Regions from separate parts of the Sphingobium sp. LMC3-1-1.1 genome, predicted to be linked through region 2. Evidence: riboswitches for the same ligand, from Rfam matches in the RefSeq annotation. Region 2 holds a riboswitch; each other region holds the start of a gene.
What was found. Region 2 has a riboswitch for cobalamin ahead of MRBLMC3_RS21590 (TonB-dependent receptor plug domain-containing protein). Riboswitches for the same ligand answer to the same signal wherever they lie in the genome.
Positions count from the first base shown of each region.

Region 1: another riboswitch for cobalamin. It lies ahead of MRBLMC3_RS10740 (HoxN/HupN/NixA family nickel/cobalt transporter); the one in region 2 lies ahead of MRBLMC3_RS21590 (TonB-dependent receptor plug domain-containing protein).
Region 3: another riboswitch for cobalamin. It lies ahead of MRBLMC3_RS10715 (cobalamin biosynthesis protein CobG); the one in region 2 lies ahead of MRBLMC3_RS21590 (TonB-dependent receptor plug domain-containing protein).

Region 1 is NZ_JBEGHQ010000012.1:73,733-78,896, reverse strand. It holds gene MRBLMC3_RS10750 (efflux RND transporter permease subunit) at 1-230, opposite strand, end outside; gene MRBLMC3_RS10745 (LysR substrate-binding domain-containing protein) at 583-1,518, shown strand; cobalamin riboswitch at 1,637-1,864, shown strand; gene MRBLMC3_RS10740 (HoxN/HupN/NixA family nickel/cobalt transporter) at 2,018-3,109, shown strand; gene cobW (cobalamin biosynthesis protein CobW) at 3,106-4,146, shown strand; gene cobN (cobaltochelatase subunit CobN) at 4,146-5,164, shown strand, end outside.
Region 2 is NZ_JBEGHQ010000078.1:82,811-87,974, forward strand. It holds gene cobA (uroporphyrinogen-III C-methyltransferase) at 1-701, shown strand, start outside; gene mobA (molybdenum cofactor guanylyltransferase) at 806-1,342, opposite strand; gene MRBLMC3_RS21585 (threonine ammonia-lyase) at 1,342-2,325, opposite strand; cobalamin riboswitch at 2,409-2,622, shown strand; gene MRBLMC3_RS21590 (TonB-dependent receptor plug domain-containing protein) at 2,792-4,606, shown strand; gene MRBLMC3_RS21595 (ABC transporter substrate-binding protein) at 4,611-5,164, opposite strand, start outside.
Region 3 is NZ_JBEGHQ010000012.1:66,458-71,621, reverse strand. It holds gene cobN (cobaltochelatase subunit CobN) at 1-635, shown strand, start outside; gene cobO (cob(I)yrinic acid a,c-diamide adenosyltransferase) at 632-1,237, shown strand; gene bluB (5,6-dimethylbenzimidazole synthase) at 1,234-1,863, shown strand; cobalamin riboswitch at 1,936-2,154, shown strand; gene MRBLMC3_RS10715 (cobalamin biosynthesis protein CobG) at 2,325-3,389, shown strand; gene MRBLMC3_RS10710 (precorrin-8X methylmutase) at 3,389-4,018, shown strand; gene cobI (precorrin-2 C(20)-methyltransferase) at 4,015-4,734, shown strand; gene cobJ (precorrin-3B C(17)-methyltransferase) at 4,731-5,164, shown strand, end outside.

The DNA.
Region 1 (5,164 bases), on a different contig from region 2:
TTGACCGTCGTCGTCAGCACCCGCTCATAGGGATTGACGATGCGGTTCGCCATGTCCTCCGGCGACAGGCCCGCATATTGCCAGGCAACGGCCACCACCGGGATGCGGATGTTGGGGAAGATGTCGACCGGGGTGCGCACGGCCGCCAGAACCCCGCCGATCGCGATCAGGATTGCCATTACGATGAAGGTCAGCGGACGATGCAGGGCAACCTTGACGATATCGATCATTCACGACTCCACGCAAGCGCCGCCAGGTGATCCCCGCCGCACATGAAACGCGACCTCTCCGGATATATTTTTCGCCTTCTGGGACAGTGACGAACAGCGCCAGGAAATGCGCATATCTTTTTTTCGCATTTTCAGGCGATTGTCCGTGACCGGCCTGCCTGACAATGCGCCCAAGAATGCGACGACATCCCCGACCATGGGCGGAGTGCTGCGGCAATGAGGGGGCATAGCCCGCGCACATCCGCCCGACGGTCATGGGACACCGCCGCATTCGAAAACGCCCATGCGCCCTTGGACATTCCACGTCTAATATATAATATGGCATGATCGATATCTTTGACGACATGATAATATGGACCTGCGCCACCTTCGTTATTTCCTGTGCGTCGCTGAAGAGATGCATTTTGGCCGCGCCGCGCTTCGCCTCGGCATATCCCAGCCGCCGCTCAGCCAGCAAATCCGCGCCCTGGAGGAGGAGCTTGGCGTCCGCCTGTTCGATCGCACCAGCCGCAAGGTGCGCCTGACGGAGGCGGGCCGGCTGTTCGAGCCGGAAGCCCGCAGGACGCTTGCCCAGGCCGACCGCGCAGCACAGATCGCGCGCATGGCGCAGCGTGCGGAGATCGGGCGGCTGGGGCTGGGTTTCACTACGTCCGGACCCTTCGTGCCGCCGATCGCGCGCGCGCTCTACCGCTTCCGCAAAGCCCATCCGGACGTCGAACTGATCCTGCGCGAACAGGGCCGCGACGAACAGATAGAGGGGGTCGCCAGCCGCCAGCTCGATCTTGGAATCTTGCGTGATTTCACGGCATTGACGCTGTCTGATGGCTTGCTGTCGCAATGCCTGCTCAAGGAAGAGATGGTGCTGGCGCTGCGCGCGGATCATCCGCTGGCGCTAAGGGCGGCCCCACCCCGGATTGCCGACCTTTTCGATGAACCGCTGGTCCTGTACGGCGCACCCAATGGCACAGGCTTCACGGAACATTTCCGGGCCCTTTGCACGGAGGCTGGCTTCGTCCCCAAAATCTCCCATGAAGCCCGCAGCCTGGCCACCCTGCTGGGCCTGGTTTCGGCGGGGTTCGGGCCTACGGTCATACCCTTGTCAATGGCGCGGCTGCACCTTGACAATGTGGTCAACCGCCCGTTCGACTTGCCGGTCATGAGTTCGCTCTGGCTGATCCACGATCGGGAACTGTCGCCCACCGGCCTGGCGTTCCTCGATACCCTGCTCGAAGAATGCCGGTCGACCGGAATCACCTCCAGCGACAGCCGATGCGCCACCGCGCCATGACGGAGGTCATCGCCCAATGCCTCATCAGGGAACGACCGCTGATGAAGGCGCCGATGAAGCGCCCCTTCCCATTTCTTTTCCCAGCCTCTATGCACGGCCGTGAAGATCGGTTTCGGTTGGTCTTCATGATCGCGCCGGTGCCCTCGCAAGGGGCTTAATAGGGAATGCGGTGATGAATCCGCAGCTGTCCCTGCAACTGTAAGCGGTGAGCGAGACGCATAGCGATCCTCCGGAGCGCCGGATGATCAGCCACTGGGCCGGACGCTAAACCATGCGAGGCCTGGGAAGGCCATGCGCCGAGCCGTGACCCGCAAGCCAGGAAACCTGCCTGCGTCTGGTCGCTCTTGCCTTGGTCCAGGGGATGGCCGCGGCACGGTCCTCCGTCTGAGCGACGCTTCTCGCAGCGGGAGCTGCTGTCCGCATGCCGGGCGCAAGAGCGTCCGTCCGGCATGAAGGCGGTTTCCGTCCGGTTTCGCAGACGCCGACGGGATACCGTCCGATGACCATTTCCTCCGATGCGCAGGCATCGATGCAGGCGCCTCCTGGCGGCCTGCGTCGCCGCGCCACCGGCATGTTCGCCGGTCTCATCGCCGCCAATCTGGCCGCCTGGATCGCGGCCTTCACCATCTTCGCGGGCGATCCCGTCATGCTCGGTACGGCGGTGCTTGCCTGGAGCCTGGGCCTGCGCCATGCCGTCGACGCCGATCATATCGCCGCCATCGACAATGTGACCCGCAAGCTGATGCAGGACGGCCAGCGGCCCCTTACGGTCGGCTTCTGGTTCGCCATCGGCCATAGCGGCATCGTGCTGATCGCCGCTGTCCTCATCGCATTCGCCGCCAATGCCCTCAGCCGCGTCGAAGCCGCAGGAGCCATTGGCGGCACCATTGCGACGCTGGTGTCCGCGACCTTCCTCCTTGCCATTGCGGCGATGAATCTGGTCATCCTGCGATCCGTGCTCAAGACCTTCAATCATGTTCGAAGGGGTGGCGCCTATATCGATGAAGATATGGACATTCTTCTGGGCAATCGGGGTCTCCTGTCGCACCTTTTCCGCCCGCTTTTCCGGCTGGTGACGCGAAGCTGGCACATGGCGCCGCTCGGCTTTCTTTTCGGTCTGGGCTTCGATACCGCGACAGAGGTTGCCATTCTGGGCCTTTCCGCCGGCCAGGCCGCCAGCGGCCTTTCCATCGCGACCGTCCTTATCTTCCCCCTGCTCTTTGCGGTGGGGATGGCGTTGATCGACACCACGGACGGCGCGCTGATGATGGGCGCCTATCAGTGGGCGTTCGTGAAACCGATCCGCAAACTCTACTATAATATCACCATAACGCTGATGTCGGCTCTGGTCGCGCTGCTGATCGGCGGGATCGAGGCGGCGGCGCTGCTGGGCGACAAGCTCGGCCTCAGCGGCGGCATCTGGACCCTCGCCGCCGATTTGGGCGCCCATTTCAACAGCCTTGGCTTCATCATCATCGGCCTGTTCGCCGCCTGCTGGCTGGCGAGTTGGGCCTTCTATCGCTGGAAGGGCTTCGACGAGATCGAACTCATCCCCGCCGCTGGCCACCAACCGCAAGGAAATCCCGCATGAAAAAGGTATCTGCAACCGTCATCACCGGCTTTCTGGGTGCCGGCAAGACCACGCTGATCCGTCACCTCATCCAGCATGCCGGCGGCCGTCGTCTGGCCCTTATCATCAATGAATTCGGGGATGTGGGCGTCGATGGCACGCTGGTTCAGGGGTGCGGCGACGAAGCCTGCCCGGATGACGACATCATCGAACTGGCCAATGGCTGCATCTGCTGCACCGTGGCCGACGATTTCCTGCCGACCATGCAGAAACTGCTCGATCGCCCTGTCCCGCCTGATCACATCATCATAGAGACCAGCGGCCTTGCCCTGCCCAAGCCGCTGGTGAAGGCGTTCCAATGGCCCGACATCCGGACGCGGGCCACGGTCGACGGCGTCATCGCCTTGATCGACGCCGACGCGCTCGCCGCCGGCCGCTTCGCCCATGACGAAGTCGCGCTCGCGGCCGCCCGTGCTGCGGACCCCACGTTGGATCATGACAGCCCGATCGAGGAATTGTTCGAAGATCAACTCGCCTGTGCCGACCTCGTCCTGCTCAACAAGACCGACCTGGTGGAGCCGGACCGCCTGGTGGCGTTGGAGCAGGAACTGGCCCGGGAAATCCGACCCGGCGTCCGCATCCTCCGCACCGCCAGGGGAGAGATTGATCCCGCTATCCTGCTCGGTCTCGACGCGGGCGTGGAGGACCAGATCGATGCACGCCCCTCCCACCATGACGATGAGGAGGATCATGACCATGACGATTTTGACAGCTTCGTCGTCGATCTGGGCGAACTTGCCGGGCCAGAGCCGCTGCTGACGGCGCTCGCGCAGAGCATCGCCGCGCACGACATATTGCGGGTCAAGGGCTTCCTCGCCATTGAGGGGCGCCCGGCGCGCCTGGTTCTTCAGGCGGTCGGTCCGCGCATCCAGCATCATTACGACCGGCACTGGCAGGCCGGCGAGCCGCGCCGATCCCGGCTGGTGGTGATTGGCCAGCGCGGCATGGACCGCGCCGCGATAGAGGCCGGAATCGGCGCCCGGATGGCGACCGCCTGATGCATCTGCTGACCGCCACGCCCGGCACCGTCTCCAATGGCGACGAAGCCATAGACCTCGGCCAGTCACCGGGGGACATCGTGCTGCTGACCGTGGCGGACAGCGAACTGGCCTGTTTCGCCAGCGCGGCCCATGCGCTCACGCAGGAACTGGGGGAAGGCGCGCCGCGCATCCGGCTCGCCAACCTTCTCCAGCTAAAACATCCCTATTCGGTCGACATGTATGTCGAGAAGGTCGTGGCCCATGCCAAATTCGTCTGCGTCATCCTGCTAGGGGGCAAGAGCTATTGGCCCTATGGCATTGATGAGATTGCAAATATCGCGCGGGAGAAAGGCATTGCCTTCGCCGCCATCGCCGATGATCGGGAAGATGATCCAGAATTGCGCGCCGCTTCGACCGTTGGCCCGGAAAGCTGCGGTCTGCTGCGCGACTATCTGCGGCAGGGCGGCATAGCCAATGCCATCGCTTTCCTGCGAAAGGCCGCTGATCTTGCCGGCTTCGACGCGGGCGCCGTCGATGCGCCCGTCCCGGTGGCCGATGCGGGCCTTTACCTGCCTGGTCACGATCGCCCGACCCTGGATCAGGTCAAGGCCAGATGGCAGGCCGGTCGGCCCACCGCCCTTTTCCTCTTCTACCGTGCCCTGCTGATCGCCGGTACGCTGGATGCGGTGGACCGCATGATCGCGGGACTGGAGGCCGCCGGCCTTAATGTCCTTCCTGTCCATGTCCGTGCCTTGCGCGAACCATTTGCCAGGGATTTCCTGCGCCATCAGATGGCGGGAACCCCGCCGGACGTCATCCTCAACGCCACCGCCTTTGCCGCCAGCGCGCCGGGAGAGCCGCGCACGCCCTCGATCCTTGAGCTGGCGGACTGCGCGATCCTCCAGACGATCTTCGCCAGCGCCGAGCATGACAATTGGGAGGCCAGCGCGCGGGGATTGGGCCCTCGCGATCTTGCGATGCACATCGCCCTGCCGGAGGTGGACGGTCGCCTCTTCACGCGCGCCGTCGCCTTCAA
Region 2 (5,164 bases):
AGGGGGAAAGGCTGATCGCCGCGGCAGAGGTCGTCTTCTACGACGCGCTGGTCGGGCCGGGCGTGATCGACCTCATTCCCCCGGGGGTGGAGCGGGTCAGCGTCGGCAAGCGTTCGGGCCGCCATTCCAAGGCGCAGGACAGCATCAACGACCTGCTGCTCGCGGCCGCCAGGACGGGCAGGCGCGTCGTGCGCCTGAAGGGCGGCGACCCCTCGGTCTTTGGCCGATCGGCGGAAGAGATGGCGCATCTGGCGGAGGCGGGCGTTTCCGTGCGCATCTGCCCCGGCATCACCACGGCCAGCGCTGCGGCGGCGAGCGGCCATGCCTCGCTCACCCTGCGCGGCGTGGCGCGGGGGCTGACGCTGGTCACAGCGCATCTGAAGGCGGGCGAACCGCTGAAGCTGGACTGGGAAGCGCTGGCCCGTCCGGGCGGCACGATCGGCATCTATATGGGCAGGGCCGCGGCGGGCGAGATCAGCCATTGCCTGATCGCCGCCGGGCGCGATCCCGAAACGCCGGTGATGGTGGCGGTCAATGTCTCCCTGCCGACCGAACGGCTGATCCGGGGCAAGCTGTCGGCTCTGGCCTTCCTGGTGCGGACGATCAGCGACGAAGACCCGACGCTTCTGCTGATCGGGGAGGCGGTGGCCGGGACGCATGCGCCGGTGGAGACCATGGCGGCTGTAGCCCTGACCAATTAACGACAGCGCAGCATGCTCCCGCGAAGGCGGGAGGCCCGTTCAAAGTCGGTACGGGGCGCTCTCGCGGCTTGCCTCGTTCAAGTGCGTTCGCGGAAGCACTCCATTCATCGACTGTCCTTTGCGAGGGCCTGCAGATCCTCCGGCCGGTTGATGTTGGGCAGCACGAATTCGGGCCGGTCGACGATCCGGGCGCCGACCCGCTCCAGCCAGCCCCGGATCGATCTGTTATTGTCCTCCGCCAGATGGGCATCCAGTTCGCCCGCCAGCGAAGCGGGCCAGAATCCGGCCAGTTGCTGCCCCTTGAGGATGGCGGGTTCAGGGCCGATCAGGGCCTGCGCCAGGCCGTCCGGATAGGCGGGCACGTCGCACCCGGTCGTCAGCACGGCGTCATAACCCTGCGCCAGGGCATGATGCAGCGCCGCGTTGAGGCCGCCCAACGGCCCCATGTCCGCGGCGGGCCGATCCGCCAGCCCGATCATGCCCTCCACCTGCCGGCCGCAGACCACGACGGTTTCGACATGGCGGCCCAGCGCCTCCACCGCATGGTCCAGCAGGGTGCGCCCCTCCAGCATCGCCTGCGCCTTGTCGCTGCCGAACCGGCTGGACCGCCCGCCAGCCAGCACTGCCCCCATCAGCCGCATCATGCGCCGCCGCCTATGATCCGGGCATAGCTGTCGGGATCGACATTGCTGCCTGAAAGCACCACGACGCCGGCCCCATCGGCAGGCGGAGCAATCCCGGCCAGCATGGCCGCCAGCGATGCGGCTCCGCCCGGCTCGACCACCAGCTTGAGCACGGAAAAGGCAAAGCGCATCGCGTCGCGCACCTGATCGTCGCTCACCGCCAGGCCCCCGGACAACAGCGCCTGGTTGATGGGAAAGGTCAGCGCTCCCGGCGTGGGAGACAGCAGTGCGTCGCAGATCGACCGCGCATCGGGCGACACGCTTTCCCGCTTGCCGCTGGCCAGGGACCGCGCCGTATCGTCGAACGCTTCCGGTTCCACCGCATGGATATTGACCTCGGGCATGCGCGCCTTCACCGCCGTCGCGATCCCCGACACCATGCCGCCGCCGCCGCAATTGACCAGGATCTGGCCGATCTTCGCGCCTGCTTCGGCGGCCTGCTCCATGATCTCCAGCCCGATCGTGCCCTGGCCCGCCATGATGAAGGGATCGTCGAAGGACGGCACCAGCACCGCGCCCCTCTCGGTCGCCAGCCGCGTGGCGATCTCCTCCCGGTTATCGGTGAAGCGGTCATAGGCAACGACTTCGGCGCCCAGCGCCCGCGTGTTCGCCGTCTTGATCGCGGGCGCGTCGGCCGGCATCACGATCGTCGCCGCGATCCCCAGCAAGCGCGCCGCAAAGGCGACGCCCTGCGCGTGATTGCCCGATGACCAGGCGACGACGCCTGCCTTTCGCTCCCCGGCGTCCAGCCGGGCCAGCCGGTTGTAGGCACCGCGGAACTTGAACGATCCGCTGTGCTGCGCGCCCTCGAACTTCACCAGCACCCGCCGGCCGCAGCGGGCGTTGAGCGCCGCATTTTCCAGCAGGGGGGTGCGGATGGCGGCGGGGGCGATGACCCGCGCCGCATCCTCGACATCGGCGGCGTTGATGGCGAACGACATGCAATCTCCTTCTGCGGCTGCCCCTTGGCATGGCCGCCGCTTTCCCTTATGGCGCCCGGCGCGGGCAGGGCAAAGCCCCTGCGCGCAAGGAAGATCGCGCCGGTGCCCGGAAGGGCTGAAAACGGGAATGCGGTGCGGACGGGAAGCCGTCCCAATCCGCGGCTGTCCCTGCAACTGTAAGCGGTGAGCGCGATGCACTTCGGCCCCCAGGGCCGGCCACTGGACGCAAGTCCGGGAAGGCGTGCATCGCCGCATTGACCCGCGAGCCAGGAGACCTGCCGGCGCATGGTCGCTCTTGCCTTGGTCCAGGGTATGGCCACGGCACGGTGTTCTCCGTCTGAGCGACGAAGCGGCGCGGGGCCGCATCGGTGTGGGGGAGGGCGCGGGCGCCAGCCATTTTCCCCTGTCCGGCCGCATGAGCGGACGCCCTGAGCCATGTTGCATCGCGCTCAGGGGGAAGACAGACATGTTGAGGATTTCCGTTTCCATCGCCGCCTTGCTCGCGGCCGCACCTGCGCTGGCGGAGGATGAGATCATCGTCACCGCGCTGGGCATCGAACAGCCGCGCGACGAGGTCGGCCAGGCCGTCACCGTGATCGACGCCGACACCATCCGCACCCGCCAGAGCGTCAGCGTGGTCGACCTGCTGGCCACCACGCCGGGCGTGCGCTTCAACCGCAGCGGCAGCCTGGGCGGCGTGACCGGGGTTTCGCTGCGCGGCGCGGAAACGACGCAGACGCTGGTGCTGATCGACGGGGTCAAGGTCAACGACCCCAGCGGCATCGGCGACATGTACGATTTCGGCAATCTGCTGACCGGCAATATCCAGCGGATCGAGATTTTGCGCGGCTCCAACTCGATCGTCTACGGCAGCCAGGCGATCGGCGGCGTGGTCAACGTCATGACCGGAACGCCCGGCACCGGCTTTGCCGGCAATGCCTCCGTCGATTACGGCTACAGCAATACGCTGAACGCGAAGGCGGACGTTTCGGGCGGCAGCGGCATCGCGTCGGGCGGCGTCGGCATCGCCTATTTCAACACCGACGGCATTTCCTCCGCCGCCAGCGGCACCGAAAGGGACGGCTATGAGAATATCGCCGCCAATGCCAGGCTGAAGCTGTCCTTCACCGATACCCTCAACCTCGACCTGCGCGGCTATTATATCCATGCCGACCTGGATACCGACAATGGCGTGGTGGACAGCACCACGGACTCCTCGAAATCGGATCAATATGTCGGCTATGCGGGCCTCAACCTCGCGCTGTTCGACGGCAGGCTCACCAATCGGGCGGCCGTCACCTGGTTCCGCATCGACCGCGACTATACGTCTGCTTTCGGGCCTTATGCCTATTCCGGCACCAATTTGCGCTTCGAATATGAAGGGATCTACCAGCCGGTGGATCAGGCGAAGCTGGTCTTCGGCTATGAACATGAGCGGCCCGACTATGACTTTTCCGGCTTCGGTTCCACCGAACGCCACAAGGCCGATATCGACAGCGTCTATGCGCTGGCCGTCGTCAAGCCCCTTGCCGGCCTGTCGCTGACCGGCGGCGTGCGGCATGACGATCACAGCCAGTTCGGCGGCGCGACGACCTTCGGCGCCAACGCCAATTACACGCCCAATGCCGGCGCGACCAATATCCGCATGAGCTATGGCGAGGGGTTCAAGGCGCCGTCGCTCTACCAGCTTTACGGCGCCGATGTCGGCAATGCCGGCCTGCGTCCCGAGCGGTCGAAAAGCTACGATATCGGTTTTGACCAGAGGCTCGACGGCGACCGGGCGATCCTCTCCGTCACGGCGTTCCGCCGCGATACCAGAAACCAGATCAACTATGATTATTCGATCGGCCTCTATGGCGGGTATAATAATCTCGACCGCACCCGCGCCAAGGGGGTGGAGGCGATGCTGACGCTGAGGCCGGTCGATGCGCTGACCGTCACGGCCGCCTACAGCCATGTCGATGCGCGCGACCGCAGTAGCGGCGCCCGGCTGCCCCGCCGCGCCCCCGACGCGGTCAGCGTTTCGGCGGATTATGTCTGGCCCTTCGGCCTGTCGACCGGCGCCACCGTGACGATGGTGGGCGACAGCTTCAACGACGCGACCAATCTGGTACGGCTGGACGGCTATGCGATAGCGAACATCCGGGCGTCTTTCCCGATCATGGAGAAGCTGGAAATCTATGGCCGCATCGACAATGTCACCGATGCGAAATACGCCACGGTCTATGGCTATGGCACCTATGGGCGATCGGCCTTCGGCGGCGTGCGTGTGCGCTTCTGACGGCTTATGGGCGTGGCGCGGCGTTGATCTGCGCCGCGCCGTCAAGCTGCGCCGTGATGCTCCTTGCGGCGTCGACATAGGCGGGGCCGCCGCACACCGTCCACGCCTGCGGCACGCGGATGCGCGGAATGGCGCGCAATATCGGATGGTGCAGCATCTCCGTCCCCTGATCGACCACCTTCTCGCTCCCCGCCTCGACGATCAGCCAGTCCGGGCGGGCGGCGATCATCTCCTCCAGCGAAAGCTGCGACAGTGCCGGCTTGCCCAGCCTGGCCGCCAGGTTGACCAGGCCCACGCGCCGCATCAGGTCGTCGACCAGCGTGCCGGTGCCGGTCATATAGCCGCGCCGCTGATAATAGGCGGCGACGCCGCGATGCTTCGGATGGGGCAGGGCGGCAAGATCCCGGTCCATGCGGGCGATCATCGCCTCGCCCCGTTCGGGATGGCCGACCGCGGCCGCCACTTGCCGGATCTGCGCCAGGATCATCGCATGGCTGTCCGCGCTCGCCAGTGCCAGGGTCCGCCATCGGCCCGGTGGCGCGCCGACCACGCTGTCGC
Region 3 (5,164 bases), on a different contig from region 2:
TCTGGCATGACAGGTCGGACCTGGCCAATGTCTATCTCGACTGGGGCAGCCATGCCTATGGCGGCGGGGTGGAGGGCGACAGCGAACGCAGCCTCTTCGCCCGGCGCCTGACCGACGCCGACGCCCTGATACAGAATCAGGACAATCGCGAGCACGACCTGCTCGATAGCGATGATTATTATCAGTTCGAAGGCGGCATGGCCGCCGCCGTCGAGCATCTCTCCGGCAGGAAGCCTCTCAGCTATCATAACGACCACAGCCGCCCCGAACGTCCTGTCATCCGCACGCTGGAGGATGAGATTGGCCGTATCGTCCGCGCCCGCGTCACCAACCCCAAATGGATCGCCGGGATGATGCGCCACGGCTATAAGGGTGCGTTCGAAATCGCCGCCTCGGTCGACTATCTGTTCGCCTTCGCCGCCACCACCCATGCCGTCAAGGACCATCATTTCGACGCCGTCCATGCCGCCTTCATGGAGGATGAGACGGTCCGCGCCTTCATGGCGCAGGCCAATCCGGCAGCCCTGCGGGAAACCGCCGCCCGCCTCCACGAAGCGCTGGACCGCGCCCTTTGGAAGCCCCGGTCGAACAGCGCCGCCATGCTTCTCTCCCAAATCAAGGATGCCTCGCAATGATCGAACGCACGCCCGAACAACATGCCGAAAAGATGAAGAAGAAACAGGCCGCCCATGACAGGATCATGGCTACCAAGACGCAGGAAAAGGGCCTGTTGATCGTCCACACCGGCAAGGGCAAGGGCAAGACGACCGCCGCCCTGGGCATGGTGGTCCGCGCCATCGGCCATGACAGGAAGGTGGGCGTCGTCCAGTTCGTCAAGGGCGCGATGACCACCGGAGAAAAACGGGTGTTCGATGCGTTTCCGGACAATGTCGAATTCAAGCCGATGGGCGAAGGCTTCACCTGGAATACGCAGGACCGGACCCGGGACATTGCCCTGGCGCGCGAAGCGTGGGATGAGGTGAAACGCATGATCGCCGATCCGGCCTATGACATGGTCCTTGCCGATGAACTCAACATCGTCCTGCGCTACGACTACCTGCCCGTGGCAGAGGTCCTGGAAGCCGTGACCGCCAGAAGCCCGATGAAGCATGTGCTCATCACCGGCCGCAACGCGCCCGAAGCGCTGATCGACGCGGCCGATCTCGTCACCGAAATGACGCTTGTCAAACATCCCTTCCGCAGCGGCGTGAAGGCCCAGCCGGGAATCGAATTCTGACACACACCGCCTTCGACATCGCCGCCTTCGAGGATCTGGTCCACCTGCGCCGCGACGTGCGCCATTTCCTGACCGACCCGCTGGACGAAAGCGAGGTGGAAAGGCTGCTCGCCCTTGCGCACAGCGCCCCGTCCGTGGGGCTTTCGCAGCCCTGGCGGTTCGTCCGGATCGAAACGCCGGGGCTGCGCGAGGATCTCGCCGTCCATGTCGATGCCCAGATCGCCAGAGCGGGCAAGATCTACGATGGAGAGGAGGACCGGCTCTACCGCAGCCTCAAATTGCACGGTCTGCGCGAAGCGCCCGTGCTGTTCGCCGTCTATTGCGACGAAGGCACTGAAACGGGGCACAGGCTGGGCGCAATCACCATGCCGGAGGCGCGCCGCTACAGTTGCGTGATGGCCATCCACACATTGTGGCTTGCCGCCCGCACGCGCGGCATTGGGCTGGGCTGGGTGTCGATACTGGATCCCGCGACGGTGGATGCGATGCTCGCCATTCCCGGCAACTGGCGCTGCCTCGGGCTGATATGCCTGGGCTATCCTGTAAGCGAAGAGGCTACGCCGGAACTGGAAAGACGGGGCTGGGAACATCGCACCGACTGGCATTCCGCGATCGTCACGCGCTGACGATTGCCGCTGAACGGCTCTTTCCTTTCCCGTCCTCCCCGCCTATGAGGCGTTGCTGGAACGGGTTCCGCCCGCTCCATCGATCGCGTCGGTGCCCCGCGAGGGGCTTAAATGGGAACGCGGTGCGGGAGGATGCTCCCTAATCCGCGGCTGTCCCTGCAACTGTAAGCGGCGAGCAAGGCAAGGACGGCCCCCCATCCGGGATGGCCAGCCACTGGAGCAATCCGGGAAGGCCCGTGCCAAGGCGACGACCCGCAAGCCAGGATACCTGCCGAACGCAAAGGTCGCTCTAGCCATGGTCCAGGGGATGGTCACGGCTCGGTTCTCCGCACGGGCGACGAATGCGGCTGGGGGACATCCTCCGGTCGTCGTTGCGACGTGGGAGGTGAAGTTCGTTGCCAGACGCGCAAAGCGCATCGTCCGCCGCCGTTCGCGGCTGGTGTCCATCGGCATGGCGTCCGATGACGGCAGGCGACGGATTGCTGGTACGGGTGCGCCCCCGACTGGGCCGCCTCACCGTGCCGCAGGCCATCGGACTTGCAAAAGCGGCGCGTTCGCACGGCAACGGCCTGATCGACCTTACCAACCGCGCCGCGCTCCAGCTTCGCGGCGTGGCGGAGCAAAGCCATGCTCCACTGCTCCGGCAACTCATCGCTCTTGGCCTCGCCGATCCCGATCCTGGCCGTGAGGCTCGCGGCAATGTCCTGCTCACGCCCGATTCCTCGCCAGGGGACGACACGGAAAACATCGCCCTCAGCCTGATCGAGCATCTTGATGAAATGCCCGAACTTCCCCCCAAGATCGGGATCGCCATCGACGCCGGCCCTGCGCCCTGTCTGGCAGCTGTTCCCGCGGACTTCCGCTTCGAACGCAGCGCAACGGGCATGCTGCTGCTGAGGATGGACGGACGGATGCTCGGTTCTACCACCAGCGTCGAAAACGCGGCTCGCGACCTGAGCGCCCTTTTCCACTGGTTTCTGGCCACGGGCGGGGCAGCATCTGGCCGCGCAGCCCGGCACAAAGCTCCTCTGCCAACCGTTGCGGATGTCGCGCCCGCGCCGTCCCGCCCGCCTTCCCAAGCGCTGGCGGCGGCAGCCGGCCCGTTTCACGGCATTCCCTTCGGCCAGTTCCATGCCGACAGCCTCATCGCGCTGGCGGAAAAAGGGAATGTCTGCGCCGTGCGCATCACCCCCTGGCGCGGCCTGATCCTCGAAGGAGCCAAGGAGGATGCCGACAACCTCTCCATTGACCGGCTGCTCGGAATGGATGCCTGCCCTGGCGCGCCTGCATGCCCGCAGGCCAGCGTTGCGACCCGCAGCCTCGCCACCCGGCTCGCACCGCTGGTCGATGGCTCCCTGCATGTGTCGGGCTGCGCCAAGGGCTGTGCCCGACAGGTGCCTGCCGACCTTGTTCTCACCGGCAGGCAGGGCCGCTTCGACCTGTCCCGCAACGGCCCCGCCGGATCATCGCCGGAGTTGGCCGGCATGACCGCCGACCAAGTCCTCGCCCATTTTGGAAGGCCCTGATGCCCCAAAACTATGAAACCGATGGCGCCGCCATCTACCGGCAGTCCTTTCGCATCATCCGCGCGGAGGCTGATCTCGGCCGCTTCTCGCCCGAGGAGGAGCGCATCGCCGTGCGCATGATCCATGCGGCGGGACTGGTCGAACTTGCGTCCCGGATCCGCTTTTCTCCCTCCTTCGCAGAAGCTGCCATCGCCGCTCTTCAGGCCGGCGCCCCGATCCTCTGCGACGCGCGCATGGTGTCCGAAGGGATCACCGCAAAGCGCCTGCCGGCCGCCAATCCCATCCTCTGCACGCTGAACGATCCGCAAGTGCCCGCGCTGGCGGAGCGCATGTCCAACACCCGCTCCGCCGCCGCGCTTGAACTCTGGCGGCCTTATCTGGCAGGCGCGCTTGTCGCGATCGGCAATGCGCCGACGGCTCTGTTCCATCTGCTCGACATGCTGGAGGATCCCGCCTGCCCTCGACCGGCCGCGATCATCGGCTGTCCCGTCGGCTTCGTCGGAGCGGCAGAATCGAAGGAGGCGCTCTGGCACGCCCAACCCGTCCCCTGTTGCGTCGTAGAGGGCCGCCTTGGCGGCAGCGCTGTCACGGTCGCGGCGGTCAATGCCATTGCGAGCCCGGCGGAATGACAGGCGGGACCATCCACGGCGTTGGCCTGGGACCGGGCGCCCAGGACCTGATGAGCGTCCGTGCCGACCGGCTGATCCGCGACGCGCGGCATATCGCCTATTTCCGCAAGCGGGGACGGTCGGGTCATGCCCGCAGCATCGTGGAGGGCATGTTGCGCGCCGATGCGGTCGAATTCCCGATGGAATATCCGGTGACGACGGAAATCCCGCTGTCCGATCCCCGCTACAATGACCTTCTCTCGGCCTTCTACGCCGATTGCACCGCGCATCTGGAAGGACTCTCCGCGCGCGGGGAGGATGTGGTCGTCCTCTGCGAGGGCGATCCCTTCTTCTATGGCAGCTTCATGCATCTGCACAGCCGGCTCGCCGCGCCGGTGAAGATCGTCCCCGGCATCACCGGCATGTCCGGCGCCTGGACCGCCAGCGGCACGCCGATCAGTTGGGGGGACGATGTCCTGACCGTGTTGATGGCGACGCTGCCCGAAGAGGAACTCGTCCGCCGCATCCGTGACAGCCATGCGCTGGCGGTGATGAAGATCGGCCGCAACCTCCCCAAGCTGCGCCGCGCGATCGAAGCGGCCGGCCGACAGGACAGCGCCTGGCTGATCGAATATGCGACGATGGCGGATCAGCGTATCACGCCGCTGGCAGAGGCGACCGATGTCACCGCCTATTTCTCGATCCTGCTGATCCATGGACAGGGCCGCCGCCCATGACCGGCTGGATCGTGGCAGCGGGCCTTGGGCCGGGCGCGGATGCGCTCGTCACGCCAGAGGTGTCGGATGCACTGGCGCAGGCAACCGACGTCATCGGATATATCCCCTATGTGGCCCGTGTGGCGCAAAGACCGGGCCTCATGCTCCACGCATCGGACAATCGCGTCGAACTTGAACGCGCTGCCCATGCCCTGACCCTTGCCGCCCAGGGCAGGCGGGTCGCAGTGGTGTCTTCGGGCGATCCGGGCGTGTTCGCCATGGCTTCGGCCCTGTTCGAAGCCATGGAGGCAGGCCCGCAGGACTGGCGCGATGTCGATGTCCGCGTGCTCCCGGGCATCACCGCCATGCTCGCCGCCGCGGCACGCGCGGGCGCTCCGCTCGGCCATGATTTCTGCGCCATCAACCTGTCCGACAATCTGAAGCCCTGGCC